Regions from separate parts of the Arthrobacter sp. UYCu723 genome, predicted to be linked through region 2. Evidence: riboswitches for the same ligand, from Rfam matches in the RefSeq annotation. Region 2 holds a riboswitch; the other holds the start of a gene.
The links. Region 2 has a riboswitch for glycine ahead of gcvP (aminomethyl-transferring glycine dehydrogenase). Riboswitches for the same ligand answer to the same signal wherever they lie in the genome.

Region 1: another riboswitch for glycine. It lies ahead of gcvP (aminomethyl-transferring glycine dehydrogenase); the one in region 2 lies ahead of gcvP (aminomethyl-transferring glycine dehydrogenase).

What each region holds. Positions count from the first base shown of each region.
Region 1 is NZ_JBSSBW010000001.1:1,349,698-1,357,440, reverse strand. It holds gene glyA (serine hydroxymethyltransferase) at 1-412, opposite strand, end outside; gene gcvH (glycine cleavage system protein GcvH) at 409-792, opposite strand; gene gcvT (glycine cleavage system aminomethyltransferase GcvT) at 825-1,976, opposite strand; gene gcvP (aminomethyl-transferring glycine dehydrogenase) at 1,988-4,888, opposite strand; glycine riboswitch at 4,928-5,035, opposite strand; glycine riboswitch at 5,037-5,134, opposite strand; gene ACVWZ8_RS06265 (amino acid permease) at 5,470-6,948, shown strand; gene ACVWZ8_RS06260 (hypothetical protein) at 7,090-7,596, opposite strand; gene ACVWZ8_RS06255 (enoyl-CoA hydratase/isomerase family protein) at 7,662-7,743, opposite strand, start outside.
Region 2 is NZ_JBSSBW010000001.1:896,823-904,565, reverse strand. It holds gene ACVWZ8_RS04025 (flagellar protein FlgN) at 1-360, opposite strand, end outside; gene ACVWZ8_RS04020 (sigma-70 family RNA polymerase sigma factor) at 594-1,412, shown strand; gene ACVWZ8_RS04015 (Dps family protein) at 1,565-2,047, shown strand; gene ACVWZ8_RS04010 (ArsR/SmtB family transcription factor) at 2,162-2,533, shown strand; gene ACVWZ8_RS04005 (SRPBCC family protein) at 2,554-3,027, shown strand; gene ACVWZ8_RS04000 (MFS transporter) at 3,038-4,636, opposite strand; gene ACVWZ8_RS03995 (TetR/AcrR family transcriptional regulator) at 4,705-5,244, shown strand; glycine riboswitch at 5,469-5,567, shown strand; glycine riboswitch at 5,569-5,685, shown strand; gene gcvP (aminomethyl-transferring glycine dehydrogenase) at 5,725-7,743, shown strand, end outside.

The DNA.
Region 1 (7,743 bases), 450 kb from region 2:
GGTGCCCGCCGTGCGCGAGGTTCAGGCCCATGATGGTGTCGCCCGGCTTGATCAGCGCGTGCATGACCGAGGCGTTGGCCTGCGCGCCGGAGTGCGGCTGCACGTTGGCGTATTCCGCACCGAAGAGGGCCTTGACGCGGTCGATCGCGAGCTGCTCGATCACGTCCACGTGCTCGCAGCCGCCGTAGTAGCGCTTGCCCGGGTAGCCCTCGGCGTATTTGTTGGTCAGCACGGAGCCCTGCGCCTGCATCACGGCCACGGCGGTGTGGTTCTCCGAGGCGATCATTTCCAGGCCGTTCCGCTGGCGGGTGAGTTCGTCGTCGATCTTCGCCGCGATTTCCGGGTCCAGCTCGGACAGGTCTGCGTCCAGGCTCGGCGAGACAACCTGCTCAATGACGGATGTGTTGCTCACAGTTCACCACCGTTCGCAGCAGCGTATTCCTCGGCCGACAGCAGCGGGCCCTCGGACTCCACCGCGACCTTGAAGAGCCAGCCGGCACCATAGGGGTCCGTGTTGATCAGCGCGGGGTCAGCGGCGACGGCGTCGTTGATCTCGGTGACCTCGCCGGTGACCGGAGAGTACAGGTCCGAAACGGATTTGGTGGACTCAATCTCACCGCACGTCTCACCGGCGGTCACGGTGGAGCCGACCTCGGGCAGGTCAACGTACACGATGTCGCCCAGGGCGTCGGCGGCCACGGCGGAGACACCGATCACGGACGGTCCGGAGCCGTCAACGGCAACCCACTCGTGCTCTGCAGAGTACTTCAGTTCAGCAACTACCTTGCTCATATCAAATTCCTTAGGGTCGAAAGGGAGAAGAATTACTTCTGGCGCTTGTAGAACGGCAGGGCGACGACTTCGAAGGGCTCGGTCTTGCCGCGCAGATCGATGTCCAGGACGGTGCCGGGTTCGGCGTGCTCGACGTCGACGTACGCCATGGCCACCGGGTAGCCCAGGGTGGGGGACGGCTGGCCGGAAGTGACCTCGCCGACGAGGGTGCCGTTCTTCAGGACCGGGTAGTGGCCGCGGGCCGCGCGGCGGCCCAGGCCCTTGAGGCCCACGAGCTTCTGACCGGTTGAGGTGCCGACGCCGGCTGCCTTGATCGCGGTCAGGGCTGCCTTGCCGATGAAGTCGCTTTCCTTGGCGAGCGAGACAACCGGGCCCAGGCCTGCGGCGTAGGGGTTGCCGTGGCGGGAGAGCTCGTTGCCGTAGAGCGGCATGCCGGCTTCCAGGCGCAGCGAGTCGCGGCAGGCCAGGCCGGCCGGGATGAGCCCGCGGCTCGCACCGGTTTCCAGCAGTGCATCCCAGAGGCCTGCGGCGTCCCCGTTGGGCACGTAGATCTCGAAGCCGTCTTCGCCGGTGTAGCCGGTGCGGGCGAGCAGCAGCTCCTGGCCATTAATCTCTACCTCGACGGCGGCGTAGTACTTCAGCTCGGTGACGAGGGAGTGCTGTTCGGCCGGGACCAGGGTCAGCAGAATGGCCTCGGCGTTGGGGCCCTGGACGGCGATCAGCGAGGTCGCGTTGGAGACGTCCTCCACCACGACGTCGAAGCCTCCCTCTTTGCCGGAACCGGCCCTTTCGGCCAGCGCGGCGGCGACCACCTTGGCGTTGCCGGCGTTGGGAACCACCAAGTACTTGTCGGTGCCGTCGGCCCCCGCCGGACGGCGGTACGAGATGAGGTCATCGATGATGCCGCCGTCTTCCTGGCAGATCAGCGAGTACTTGGCCTTGCCCACGGCGACCGCGGAGAGCTTGCCGGCCAGGGCGTAGTCCAGGAACGCCGCGGCGTCGGGGCCGGTGACCCAGACTTCGCCCATGTGGGAGAGGTCGAAAAGGCCGGCGGACTGGCGGACCGCGTGGTGTTCGGCCAGCTCGGAGTCGTACTTCAGGGGCATCTGCCAGCCACCGAAGTCGGTGAAGGAGGCGCCGGCCTTCTGGTGCTGCTCGTAGAGAGCGGTGTAGTTCTCAGTCATCGGGGAAATCCTTAGTTTTCGAAGTCTGCTGTGTTGTCCTCGAAAGCTTCGAGGGGTGGGCAGGAGCAGACGAGGTTGCGGTCACCGGCTGCGCCGTCGATGCGGCCCACGGGCGGGAAGTACTTGTCCTGCTTGAGGTGGTGGACCGGGAAGGCTGCCTGCTCGCGCGGGTAGTCGCGGTTCCAGGCGGAGGAGACGACGGCGGCCGCGGTGTGCGGTGCGTTGCGCAGCGGGGAGTTCTCCAGGGTGAAGTCGCCGTTGGCGACCTGCTCGATCTCCTGGCGGATCGTGATCATGGCCGTGATGAAGCGGTCGATCTCGGCGAGGTCCTCGGACTCGGTGGGCTCCACCATCAGCGTTCCCGCCACGGGGAAGGACAGGGTGGGGGCGTGGAAGCCGTAGTCGATGAGGCGTTTGGCCACGTCTTCCGCGGTGACCCCGGTGCGGGCGGTCAGTTCACGAAGGTCCAGGATGCATTCGTGGGCCACGAGTCCGCCTTCACCGGTGTACAGGACCGGGAAGGACTCGTTCAAACGGCTCGCGATGTAGTTCGCAGCCAGCAGCGCGGACTTGGTGGCCTCCGTCAGGCCCTGGCCGCCCATAAGCTTCACGTAGGCCCAGGAGATCGGCAGGACACCGGCGGAGCCGAAGCGTGACGCGGAGATGGCCACGCCAGTCCCTGGCACGGAAGCGCCGGCTTCGTGCGCGGCCTTGTTGGCATCGCCCGGCATGAAGGGTGCCAGGTGGGCCTTGGCCGCGACCGGGCCGACGCCCGGGCCGCCGCCGCCATGCGGGATGCAGAACGTCTTGTGCAGGTTCAAGTGGGACACGTCGCCGCCGAACTTGCCCGGCCGGGCAAGGCCCACCAGCGCGTTCAGGTTGGCGCCGTCCACGTAGACCTGGCCGCCTGCCGCGTGCACGGAGTCGCAGACCTCGCGCACGTCGGCGTCGTACACGCCGTGCGTGGACGGGTAGGTGATCATGATGCAGGAAAGCGCATCCTTGTTGGTGTCGATCTTCGCGGCGAGGTCCGCGTGGTCGATCGTGCCGTCAGATGCCGTGGCGACCACGACGACCTTCATGCCGGCCAGCACTGCCGAGGCGGCGTTGGTGCCGTGGGCCGAGGCTGGGATCAGGCAGATGTCGCGGTGCTGATCGCCGCGGGACAGGTGGTAGCCGCGGATGGCCAGCAGGCCGGCGAGCTCGCCCTGGGAACCGGCGTTCGGCTGGATGGAGACCTGGTCGTAACCGGTGATCTCCGCCAGGTCAGCTTCCAGGCCATCGATCAGTTCACGCCAGCCCTCAGTCTGGGAGTCCGGAGCAAACGGGTGGATGGAGGCGAACTCCGGCCAGGAGATGGCTTCCATTTCGGCCGTGGCGTTCAGCTTCATGGTGCACGAACCCAGCGGGATCATGGTGCGGTCCAGCGCGAGGTCGCGGTCGCTGAGCTTGCGGATGTAGCGCAGCAGCTGGGTTTCGGAGCGGTGCGTGTTGAACACCGGGTGCTGCAGGAAATCGGAGGAGCGCACCACCGAGCCGGGCAGCTCAAAGCCCGTTGCAGAGCCAACCGGACCGGCGCCAAAGGCGACGGCTACCGCGGAGAGGATCTCCGGCGTCGTGGTCTCGTCAATGGAGACACCCACCGTGTCCGCGTCGATGGAGCGCAGGTTGATGCCGCGGGCTTCCGCCGCGGCGATGACCTTCTTGGCCTTGCCCGGGACGCGGACGGTGATGGTGTCGAAGAAGGACTCGGAAACGAGTTCGCGGCCGGCCGTCTTCAGCGTGGTGGCGAGGGTGCGGGCGTTGCCGTGGACGGTCTCGGCGATGGCCAACAGGCCTTCGGGGCCATGGTAGACGGCGTACATCGAGGAGACGATGGCCAGCAGTGCCTGCGCGGTGCAGATGTTGGAGGTGGCCTTCTCGCGGCGGATGTGCTGCTCGCGGGTCTGCAGGGCCAGACGGTAGGCGGGGATGCCGGTGTTGTCCTTGGAGACGCCGACGATGCGGCCCGGGAGGGTGCGCTCCATGCCTTCACGGACGGCCATGTAGGCGGCGTGCGGGCCGCCGAAGAACAGTGGAACACCCAGGCGCTGCGCGGTTCCGACGGCGATGTCCGCGCCCTGCTCACCCGGAGGGGTGATCAGGGTCAGGGCCAGCAGGTCCGCTGCGACCGTGACCAGCGCGCCGCGTTCCTTGGCGGCGGCAATCACGCCGGACTGGTCCCACACGCGGCCGGAAACGCCCGGCTGCTGCAGCACGATGCCGCTGATCTCGCCGTCGGGCAGGCCCTGGGAGAGGTCCGCGACCTCCACCTCGAAGCCAAGCGCCTCGGCGCGGCCCTTCACGATCGCGATGGTCTGCGGCAGCACATCGGCGTCCAGGACGGTCTTGCCGCCGGCAGCGGATTTGTTCTTGTTGGCGCGGCGCATCAGCAGCACGGCTTCTGCCACCGCGGTGGCTTCATCCAGCAGGGAAGCGTTGGCCACCGGGAGGCCTGTGAGGTCCTGGACCATGGTCTGGAAGTTCAGCAGGGCCTCGAGGCGGCCCTGGGAGATTTCCGGCTGGTACGGGGTGTAGGCGGTGTACCAGGCCGGGGCCTCGAGGATGTTGCGGCGGATCACCGGGGGCGTGACGGTGTCGTAGTAGCCCTGGCCGATCATCTGCACGGCCGTCTTGTTCTTTGAGGCCAGGCGGCGCAGCTCGGCAAGAACCTCAACCTCGCTCAGCGCGTTGTCCAGGCTGAGGGCGGTTTCCTGGCGGATCGAGTCGGGAACGGCAGTGTCCACCAGGCCATCAACGCTGTCGTAGCCGACAGCCTTGAGCATGGTGTCGATGTCGGCCTGGCGGCGGGCACCAATGTGACGGTCTGCAAACGTGGAAAGGGACGACTGAATCGTCATGAGGAACTCCATAATTCAGGTGGCACTAAGGGTGCCACGATGATTCGGGTTCCTCCCCGCTCTGTCTTGGACCTGAGAGATTCCGCAGACCCTGCTGTTACAGGGTGCCGCTTGCACCGTCGGTGAGTAAGGCCGGAGCCTTGCTGCTTTCCAGAGTTGCCTTGCCGCGGCGGTACATGGGCCTGAGAGATTCCTGGGGAGGATTTGCTCCTACGGCGCCTGCTGAATGTACCGGCAGGACTCTCCCGCCGCAGTTCATAAGCACGCATCACTCGTAAGTGACGCGCTTCACACACTAGCTGCTTTCCCGACTGCGTGCAAGAAAAATAAGTCATTTTTATCCGAGTGTGGTCCCTCTTGACATTGTCGAGTGACGGTGTTCACAATTGTCGCTGTGACTTCGGCAACGACGCCAGCCACCCTGATTCTCCGCTCCTGAGTCAACGGAAGCGGACTAAACAATCCCTGACGAAACTCCCGGATCCGGCCGAGTGATGCGTCACTCGAGGCCCGCCAGCGCTGCTGCACGCGTCGGCGCCGGCGTTTTTTGCGCCCATTTTGGCGCACTCCACCGCACACAGGAAAGAATCCATATGACGGAACTTCGTTCGACCCTCACTGCCGACGGAACAGCCCCAAGGCCTTCATCGCCCCCGCACCTTGCACGCTCGCTGAGCAACCGGCACATCCAGCTCCTGGCCATCGGCGGCGCCATCGGCACCGGCCTTTTCATGGGTTCCGGCAAGACCATTTCGGTGGCCGGGCCCTCCGTGATCTTCGTGTACATGATCATCGGCTTCATGCTGTTCTTCGTGATGCGGGCCATGGGCCAGCTGCTGCTGTCCAACCTGAACTACAAGTCCTTCAGCGACTTCGCCGGCGACCTCCTGGGCCCCTGGGCCGGCTTCTTCACCGGCTGGACCTACTGGTTCTGCTGGGTGGTCACCGGTGTGGCGGACGTGATCGCGATCGCCGGCTACGCCGAGCAGCTGTGGCCGGGCATCCAGCTCTGGGTCCCGGGCGTTGCCACCATCATCATCCTGCTCCTGCTGAACCTGCCCACCGTGAAGGCCTTCGGCGAGACCGAATTCTGGTTTGCGCTCATCAAGATCGTGGCCATCGTGGCGCTGATTGTGGTGGGCCTGGTGATGATCTTCACCGGCTTCCAGTCCAACGCCGGCACCGCCAGCTTCACCAACCTCTGGAGCCACGGCGGCTTCTTCCCCAAGGAATTCATGGGCTTCGTGGCCGGTTTCCAGATCGCCGTGTTCGCGTTCGTGGGCATTGAACTCGTGGGCACCGCCGCGGCCGAAACGAAGAACCCGGAGCACAACCTGCCCCGCGCCATCAACGCCATCCCGCTGCGCGTCATGCTCTTCTACGTCGGCGCCCTGATCATCCTGATGTCCGTCACCCCGTGGACCGAGTTCCAGGCCGGCCACAGCCCGTTCATCGGCATGTTCTCGCTGGCCGGGCTGGGCATCGCAGCGACCGTGGTGAACCTCGTGGTGCTGACGTCCGCGATGTCCTCCGCCAACTCGGGCATCTATTCCACCTCGCGGATGGTGTTCGGGCTGGCCAACGACGGCGACGCCCCCAAGCTCTTCGGCCGCCTCTCCACCCGCAAGGTCCCGCAGAACGCCCTGTTCCTCTCCTGCGTGCTGCTGCTCGCCGGCGTGGCCCTGCTCTACGCGGGCAAGGACGTCGGCGTCGCGTTCGACATGGTCACCACCGTGTCCGCCGTCTGCTTCATGTTCGTCTGGTCCATCATCCTGGCCAGCTACCTCGTGTTCCGGAAGCGCCGCCCCGAACTGCACCAGGCCTCACCGTTCAAGATGCCCGGCGGCATCCCCATGGTCTGGGTGGTCTTCGCGTTCTTCGCGTTCCTGATCTGGGCCCTGACCACCCAGCCGGACACCCTCACCGCGCTGCTGGTCACGCCGATCTGGTTCGCCATCCTGGGCGGAGCCTACGCCGTGGTCCGCAAGTCTCCGCTGCACCAGGCCCGCGTGGCCGAGTGGAAGGCCATGGCAGAGTCGGAAACCCTGGCCGCGGAAGCAGCCGCAGTCTAGGAGCCACCGCTTAAGCACGGCGCCGGAACCCGAGATGGGTTCCGGCGTCGCGCTTTAAGGGACTGCTTAGGACTCGGCCTTGCTGTCATTTTCCGAAGACGGGTGTCGCGGAATGTCCGAAGTCCACCCAGGGTGGGAGTCTTATCCGCGGCTTCTGAGCCGGATTGTCCGTGCCTGGTGGATGGCAGCCAGGGCAACCGCGCTGGCGGTGAGTCTCAGGGCGTGGACCCTGTACCACCGCTTCAGCAGGGGGTTGCGGCGCATCTCGCTGAGCGGTTGTGGGCTGAAGAACAGGTCGGGGTTGATGGACCGGAGCAGGTATGCGGTAGCGGCCGCACCCGTCGTGGAGCTGGCTGCAGCCACTATGAGCCAGACCCTGCTGTTGGAATGATTCCAACCCGCCGCGAGGGCAGCGATGGCGGCAGGGGCGTTGATCGGGGCGATCGGGGCGTAGTAGCGGCCGGGGCTTCCCGCTCCAAAGGGGGACCGCGGGAGTTCACGGCTTGCTTCCGAGGCCGCGACCCGGTGCGGGATTTTGACGAGGGCCTCATAGAGATTGCCGAAGAACCAGTGCGCGTGGCTGAACTCCGCTACACCCAAGAGCCGATCAGCGAGCAAATCTCGACGGCCTGAGGAAATCTGTCCCATGCCCACAATCTACCCCCGATGCTCAGCGCCGGGCCATGTCCATGTGGACGGTCGCCGGGACCGCATCACCCGGGCCATCTAAACCGCGGCTGCTCCCGGTTCAGGAATGCGTTGATGCCGATTCCCATGTCCGGGCTGTCTGGCATG
Region 2 (7,743 bases):
CAGGGTCTCTTCGGTGGACCGCGCAGTGTCGTTGAGCTGGCGGAGCAAGTCCCGGAGAGCATCCAAATGCTCGCCCAGGACCTCCTGCCAGGAACCGGCCGGCGCACCGGCGATCAGTTCGACGAGGGTGGCCTGGGCCGGCAGCCCCCATTCCGCCGCCACGGCCGCCGATTCGACGCTCCGGGCCAGCGCTTCAAAGCGCAGGCGGCCCAGGACACTCTCCACTTCGGTGGCGGTGACACTCAGCCACCGGAAGTTCCCCGCCAGGACATGCAGGCGCTGTGTCTCGAGCCTGAACAAGAGCAGTTCCAGCTCACGGCGCTCCTGCCAGAGAGCTGCCGAAAGATCACCTGCACCCATGCGCCCCCTTTAGTCGCCACGCCGGCAGAAACAGTGCTGCCGCAGTTTCAGCCAAGCTTTTTCCTGAGGGTACACGCAGATTGTTGATAGGGTGATAAGTTCCCTCCATGGGTGCTGCGCCCGGGTATCGAACACCGCCTCCCATGGGGGAGTGAGGGACCGTTTGCGGGTGCGGCTCTCGGTGTTTTAAGTGGTTTGACGCTTCGGATCCGGTCTCATGGGGGGACACACTATTGAATCGCGTAGAACGCAACGAGCTGGTCACGCAGCACCTTCCGCTGGTGGGCTACCTCGTTTCAGATTTGTGCTCGAAAGCGTCACACCTTTCCCGCGATGACCTGGCGTCAGCGGGTGCCGTCGCACTGATTACCTCGGCCGACTCCTTCGACCCGGACCTCGGCGTACCCTTCGGAGCCTTTGCCCGCCGGCGCATCCTCGGCGCGTTCGCGGACGAGATGCGTGCGAGCGACTGGGCCACCCGCTCGGCGCGGCGACGGATCAAGGAAACCATGTCCGTCCAGGAGACCTTGGCCGCCGCCCTCGGACGTACGCCCAGCGTCGACGAGATCGCCTCCGCCCTGGGCGTGCAGCAGAGCGTCGTCGAGGCAGCCCTGGCCGATGCGTCCCGAACGCTGACCCCGCTCGACGACGCCGTCGTAGACACGCTGGCAGCGGAGACGCTGTCCCCCGAGCACTCCGTGCTCGCCGATGAACGGCTGCAGTACCTGCGCGCAGCCGTGAAGTCGCTCCCGGAGCGCATGCGCTACGTCGTCGAGGAGATCTATTTCGGCGACCGCACCGTGAAGGAACTGGCCGCGGAACTCGGCTCCACCCACGCGGCTGTGTCCCAGCAGCGCTCCGAAGCCATCCGGCTCATGCGCGACGGCCTGACCGCGCACTACGCGGACGATCCCGAGCAGACCTTTGAACCGCAGTCCCGGATCACGCCGCGGCGCCGGAACGACTACCTTTCCCAGCTGGCCGAGACCACAGCGGGTGGCATCACCCGGGCCATTTTCCCGCAGGGGCCGATGCTCAACGAGGCGGTCTGAGCTTCCTGCACGGCAGATAGTAAGCCCCTTAGCAAGCTGGCCGGGGAAATTTCGGCGGGACGGTCGCCGTCCTGCTGGGCCCTGGGGTAGCGTCGGAAGCATCGGCCTTGCGGTATCGGACGCAACGGTATCGGACCTACTCAGGAGGACGCATGAAAGCAACACCTACGCTTACCGCGAACTGTCAGGCAGTGCTCGTGGACCTGATCGAACTTCACGTCCAGGGCAAGCAGGCGCACTGGAACATCGTGGGGGCGAACTTCCGGGACCTGCACCTTCAGCTGGATGAGATCGTCGACGCCGCCCGCACCTTCGCGGATGACATGGCCGAGCGTATGCGTGCCCTTCACGCCCTGCCGGATGGCCGCAGTTCCACGGTTTCCAAGTCCACTTCCCTCGCGGAATTCCCGGCCGGCCTGATCAGCACCAAGGACGCCATTGACAAGATTGTCGCGGCACTCGAGGCGGCGGTCGGTACCATGCGCAAGGTCCACGACGAAGTGGATGAAGAGGACCCCACGACGGCGGACCTGCTGCACGCGTTGATCGCCAAGTTCGAGCAATTCGCCTGGATGGTGAACGCGGAGACCATGCGCGCCACCGCCAGCGTCACCACCGCGGACAGCAAGAAGTAGCATCCCACACTCAGCCAAACCGCAGTCCAAGCGTCCGGCGCAGGGTTCTTCCCGGCGTCGGACGCTTGGCTTTTAAGCCTTGACATCCGGACGGGTCGGTGAATACTTAAGTATGTGCTTAACAATCAGGCGGGCCAGAAGGGGGAGCGGGAGCTCGACGGCGTATTCCATGCGCTCGCCGACCCCACCCGGCGCGCCATCGTCGCCCGGCTCTGCGAGGGCCCGGCGACGGTTTCGCAGCTCGCGGAGCCGTTTCCGATCAGCCTGCCCGGGATTGTCCAGCACCTTCAGGTCCTGCAAGCCAGCGGCCTGATCCGCAGCGAAAAGATCGGCAGGGTCCGCAGCTGCAGCGTCGATCCTGCCACGGTCCGGCGTGCAGAAAACTGGCTGGGCCAGCGCCGGACGCCGGCCGAGCGACGCCTCGACCGCCTCGAGGGCTTTCTGGGTGAGGACAGCCCGGACCGCCCGCCCCAGCCTCCCGACTGAACCAATTCCAGGAGCCCACCATGAACACCCCGGTAACGCACGCCAGCTTCAGCCTGGAACGCAGGCTGAACGCCCCGCCGTCGCGCGTCTTCCACGCGTTTTCCGACCATCCGAGCAAGAAGAAGTGGTTCGCGGGCCCGCCCGAATGGAACCAGGGCGAGTCCAGCCTGGACTTCCGGGTGGGCGGCCGCGAAACCGACGTCGGCGGCCCCGTCGGCGGCTTCGTCTCCACGATGCACGCGGTTTACCACGACATCGTGGAGAACGAGCGGATCGTCTACAGCTACGAAATGCTGCTGGACGGGGAGCGCATGTCCGTTTCGCTCAGCACCCTCGAGCTGGAGCCCGACGGCGGCGGCACCCTGCTGACACTGACCGAACAGGGCGCCTTCTTCACCGGTACCCGGGACAGCGACCAGGCGCAGGTGGCAGGCCGCAAGGAAGGCACCGGCGAGCTGCTCGACGCCCTCAAGGCGTACGTCGAGGGCAACTGAATCCAGCCCGCTATTTGGCGGTCGGCACCTTCCGCAGGACGACGGCGGCAAGGACTGACGCTCCCGCCATCAGTATCAGTGCGATGGCGGCCGTGACATGTACGCCGGAATCAAAGGCGGCACGAGCGGCCGCCATCACTGCTTCCGCCAGCGGGCCGGGAAGTGCTTGCGAGAGTTCCACCGCTCCGGCGAGCGTTTCCCCGGCCTGGGCAACCTCGTCCGCCGTTGCCGCCCCGGTGACGCCGCCCGGGAGCCGGAGATTGCCTTGGTACGAGGCGGTCAGGATGGAGCCGAGGATGGCCGTGCCCAGCAGCGAACCGACCTCGTAGCCGGTCTCGGAAATGGCAGCAGCCGCGCCCGATTTCTCCGCCGGCGCCGCACCGAGGATCAGGTCGTTGGAGATGGTTTCCGCGGCCCCGACGCCCAGGCAGAGGACCAGCAGGGCCGCCAACAGGATCCCCGGGCCGGTGCTGTGGTCGCCGAAGGCCACCAGGAAGTAGCCCGCGGCGCTCAGCAGCAGGCCGCCGGCCACCACGAAGCCCGGCCGGATTTTCCGCACCAGCGGCACCACCAGCAGGCCGGCCGCGACGGTGGCGATCAGGGCCGGAACCATCGCGACGCCGGATTCCGAGGGGGACTGGCCTTCCAGCAGCTGCAGGTGCTGGGCCAGGAAGAGGATGAAGCCATTGTAGGAAAACAGTGCGAGGACGTTTGCCGTGATGGCCGTGCTGAAGACCCGGTTGCCGAAGAGGCTGACGTCCAGCAGCGGGGCCGCCGTGCAGCCCGCGGCCCCGCGTTCCTGACCGCCTCGCAGCAGGGCCCGCTGCCGCCGGATGAAGACGTATCCCATGAGCAGGCCGAAGCCGATCAGGGCCAGCGGCGCCGGGGCGGGGCCATGGGTGGCCAGATCCTTGATGCCATAGACCACCGGCACCATTACCAGGAGGGACAGGACGATGCTGGGCACGTCCACCCGGCCGGGATTCGGATCGCGCGATTCCGGGATCAGGATGGGCCCGAGCGCCAGCAGCGGCAGGATGATCGGCACAGCGACGAGCAGGACGGCGCCCCACCAGAAGTGCTCCACGAGCCAGCCGCCGAAGATCGGGCCCAGGGCGGCGCCGCCGGAGAAACCCGCAGCCCAGATGGCCACGGCCAGCCGGCGCCGGTTCGGCTCCGGGAAGATGTTGCGGATCAGGGACAGGGTGGACGGCATCAGCATCGCGCCGAAGAAGCCCAGCCCCGCCCGTCCGGCGATCAGCCATTCGGCGCTGGGCGCGAAGGCGGTGACAGCCGAGACCGCCGCGAAGCCCGTGCTGCCGATGAAAAGGAGCCTGCGGCGTCCGATCCGGTCGCCCAGGCTGCCCATGGCCACGAGCAGCCCGGCCAGGACCAGGGGATAAGCATCCACAATCCACAGCAGCTGCACCCCGGAGGCGTCCAGGCCGCGGGCGATGGCGGGCAGCGCAAAGGTGAGCGCCGTGTTGTCCACCGCGACCAGCAGCACCGGGAACATCAGCAGCGACAGCGCCAGCCAGTCGCGCCACGGCGCCCGCGGGGCGGATGCCGGCGTTGTGGCGGTGGCTGCAGGAATCGATGTAGTCCTCATAATTAATAACTATACCGTCCAGACGGTACAGTTAAGAAATTCCGGACCGGACAGGCATGATGGGACCCATGCCCAGAAAACCCGTCGCCCGCGAAGCCGTCCTTGACGCCTTCGAATCCCTGCTCATCGAAGAGGGCGAACGTGCCGCCACGCTGGACGCCGTCGCCAGGCGGGCCGGGGTCTCCAAGGGGGGACTGCTGTACCACTTCCCGAGCAAGGAAGCCATGGTTTCCGTGCTGCTGGAGCGGCTCGACCGGCTCCTCGGCGAGGACCTCGGGAGGATGGCCGCCGCGCCGGAAGGGGCTGCCGCATACTTCATCAAATCCTCGGTCTGGGCGGACACCCCGATGGACCGCGTGTTCGTCGCCGCCACCCGGCTGGCCGAAGTGGCCCACGAAGAAACACTGCAGCGCATTGCCGCCGCCCAGGCGGGCTGGCTGGAACTGCTCGCTGCCGACGTCGGGCCGGGCATGGCCAAGGCGGTGCTCTACATGGGCGACGGGCTCTACTTCAACGCGATGCTGGCCCGAGGACCGGGCGGACCGCTCCCGCAGGTCAGCGGGGATGTCGCGAGCCTGCTGGCCGCCGTCGAACGGCTGCGTGGCTGAGCCGGACGGCCGGGCAACTCCCGTCCGCCGAGGTCGCCGGAAGCGCGCGGGGTCGCCGTAATTTCGGGATTTTCCGGCGAATCCGCAGTCTTCCCGCGATGTCGCGTCCGACGGCGGTCCTGGGGCGTAACTCTCGCCTGGGTCCGGTCATTGGTTTGCGGACGCGCGCCCGCCATAGGACAATGGGAGCTGTGACTGTTGTCACGAGCAATTGAATATGCCTTTGATCTGCGGCGGGAGAGTTCTGCTTGTAGGTACAAGCGGGCGCCGTAGGAGCAAACCCTCCCCAGGAATCTCTCAGGCCCATGTACCGCCGCGGCAAGGCGACTCTGGAAAGTAGCAGGCTGTCCTCTGACATGCTGTGCTCACCGACGGTGCAAGCGGAGCCCTGCGAACGCGCGGCTGCGCGGAAACTCTCAGGTCCAATACAGAGCGGGGAGGAACCCGAATCAATGTGGCGTACCCTGCGCCGCCTTAGTTATGGAGTTCCTTGTGACTGTTACCCCAGCCTCCACGTCCTTCGTTGACCGGCACATCGGCGCCCGCCGCCAGTCCGACGTCGACGCCATGCTGAAGGCTGTCGGCTACGACACCGTCGATGCGCTGGTGGACACCGCCGTTCCGAAAGACATCCGGCAGGATTCGCCGCTGGCGCTCGGCGAAGCCCTCAGCGAAGTCGAGGTCCTCGCCGAACTGCGCAAGTTGGCCGGCAAAAACAAGACCGCGGTCCAGATGATCGGCCAGGGCTACTACGACACCCTGACCCCGGCCGTCATCCGCCGGAACATCCTCGAGGCGCCCGCCTGGTACACGGCGTACACGCCCTACCAGCCCGAAATCTCGCAGGGCCGGCTTGAGGCGCTGCTGAACTTCCAGACCATGGTCCAGGACCTCGTCGGCCTGCCGATCGCCAACGCCTCCCTGCTCGACGAAGCCACCGCCGTCGCCGAAGCCGTGCTGATGATGCGCAGGGCAAACAAGAACAAGACCGCCCACGACGGCAAAACCGTCCTCGACGCCGACTGCCTGCCGCAGACCATCGCGATCGTGAGGGGCCGCGCCGAAGCGCTCGGCTTCGAGGTCGAGATCGCCGATCTTTCCAAGGGCCTGCCCGACGGCGTCATCAACGGCGTCGTCCTCCAGCAGCCCGGCGTCTCCGGCCGTGTGTTCGACCACACCGCCGTGATCGCGGACGCCAAGGCACGCGGCGCGCTCGTCACCGTCGCAGCCGACCTGCTGTCCCTGACCCTCATTACCCCTCCGGGTGAGCAGGGCGCCGATATCGCCGTCGGCTCCGCCCAGCGCTTCGGCGTCCCGCTGTTCTTCGGTGGTCCGCACGCCGCCTACATGGCCGTCCAGAAGGGCCTGGAGCGGTCCATGCCCGGCCGCCTCGTGGGAGTGTCCAAGGACAACGCCGGCGTCCCGGCCTACCGCCTGGCGCTGCAGACCCGCGAGCAGCACATCCGCCGCGAGAAGGCGACGTCCAATATCTGCACCGCCCAGGCGCTGCTGGCGATCGTGTCCTCCTTCTATGCCGTCTACCACGGCCCGGACGGGCTGAAGGCGATCGCCGAGACCACCCACGGCCACGCCAGGACCATCGCCGCCTCGCTGAAGGCCGCCGGCCTGGACGTGCTGCACACGTCCTTCTTCGACACCGTCACCGTCTCCGTCCCCGGCAAGGCCGCGAACATCATTGCCGCCGCCGAGGCTAAGGGGATCAACCTGCGCGTCATCGACGCGGACACGGTCGGGATCTCCGCCGATGAGGCCACGACGGCGGCCATTGTCGCCGACGTCGTCGCCGCCTTCGGCGCGACTGTCACAGACACTAACTCAGACGCAGAATCCGGCGATGACTCAGACACTGACTCAGGTGACGATTCCGCTTTCGGCCTGGACACCGCCGTCGAGCGCACCTCCGACTACCTCCAGCACCCGGTGTTCAACACCCACCGCTCCGAGACGCAGCTGCTGCGCTACATCCGCCGGCTCTCGGACCGTGACCTCGCGCTGGACCGCACCATGATCCCGCTGGGCTCCTGCACCATGAAGCTGAACGCCACGGCCGAGATGGAAGCCATCTCCTGGCCGGAGTTCGCCTCCATCCACCCCTTCGCCCCGGACTCCCAGACCGCCGGCTGGCGCGAACTGATCGAGGACCTGGAAGCCCAGCTGACCGAGATCACCGGCTACGACCAGGTCTCCATCCAGCCGAACGCCGGTTCCCAGGGCGAGCTCGCCGGCCTGCTGGCGATCCGCGGCTACCACTTGTCCCGCGGCGACGAGCAGCGCAACATCTGCCTGATCCCGGCCTCCGCGCACGGCACCAACGCGGCCTCGGCCGTGCTCGCCGGCATGAAGGTCGTCGTCGTCGCCACCGCCTCCGACGGCACCATCGACCACGCCGACCTGCAGTCCAAGATCGAGCTGCACAAGGACGCCCTGTCCGCGATCATGATCACCTACCCGTCCACGCACGGTGTGTACGACGCCGAC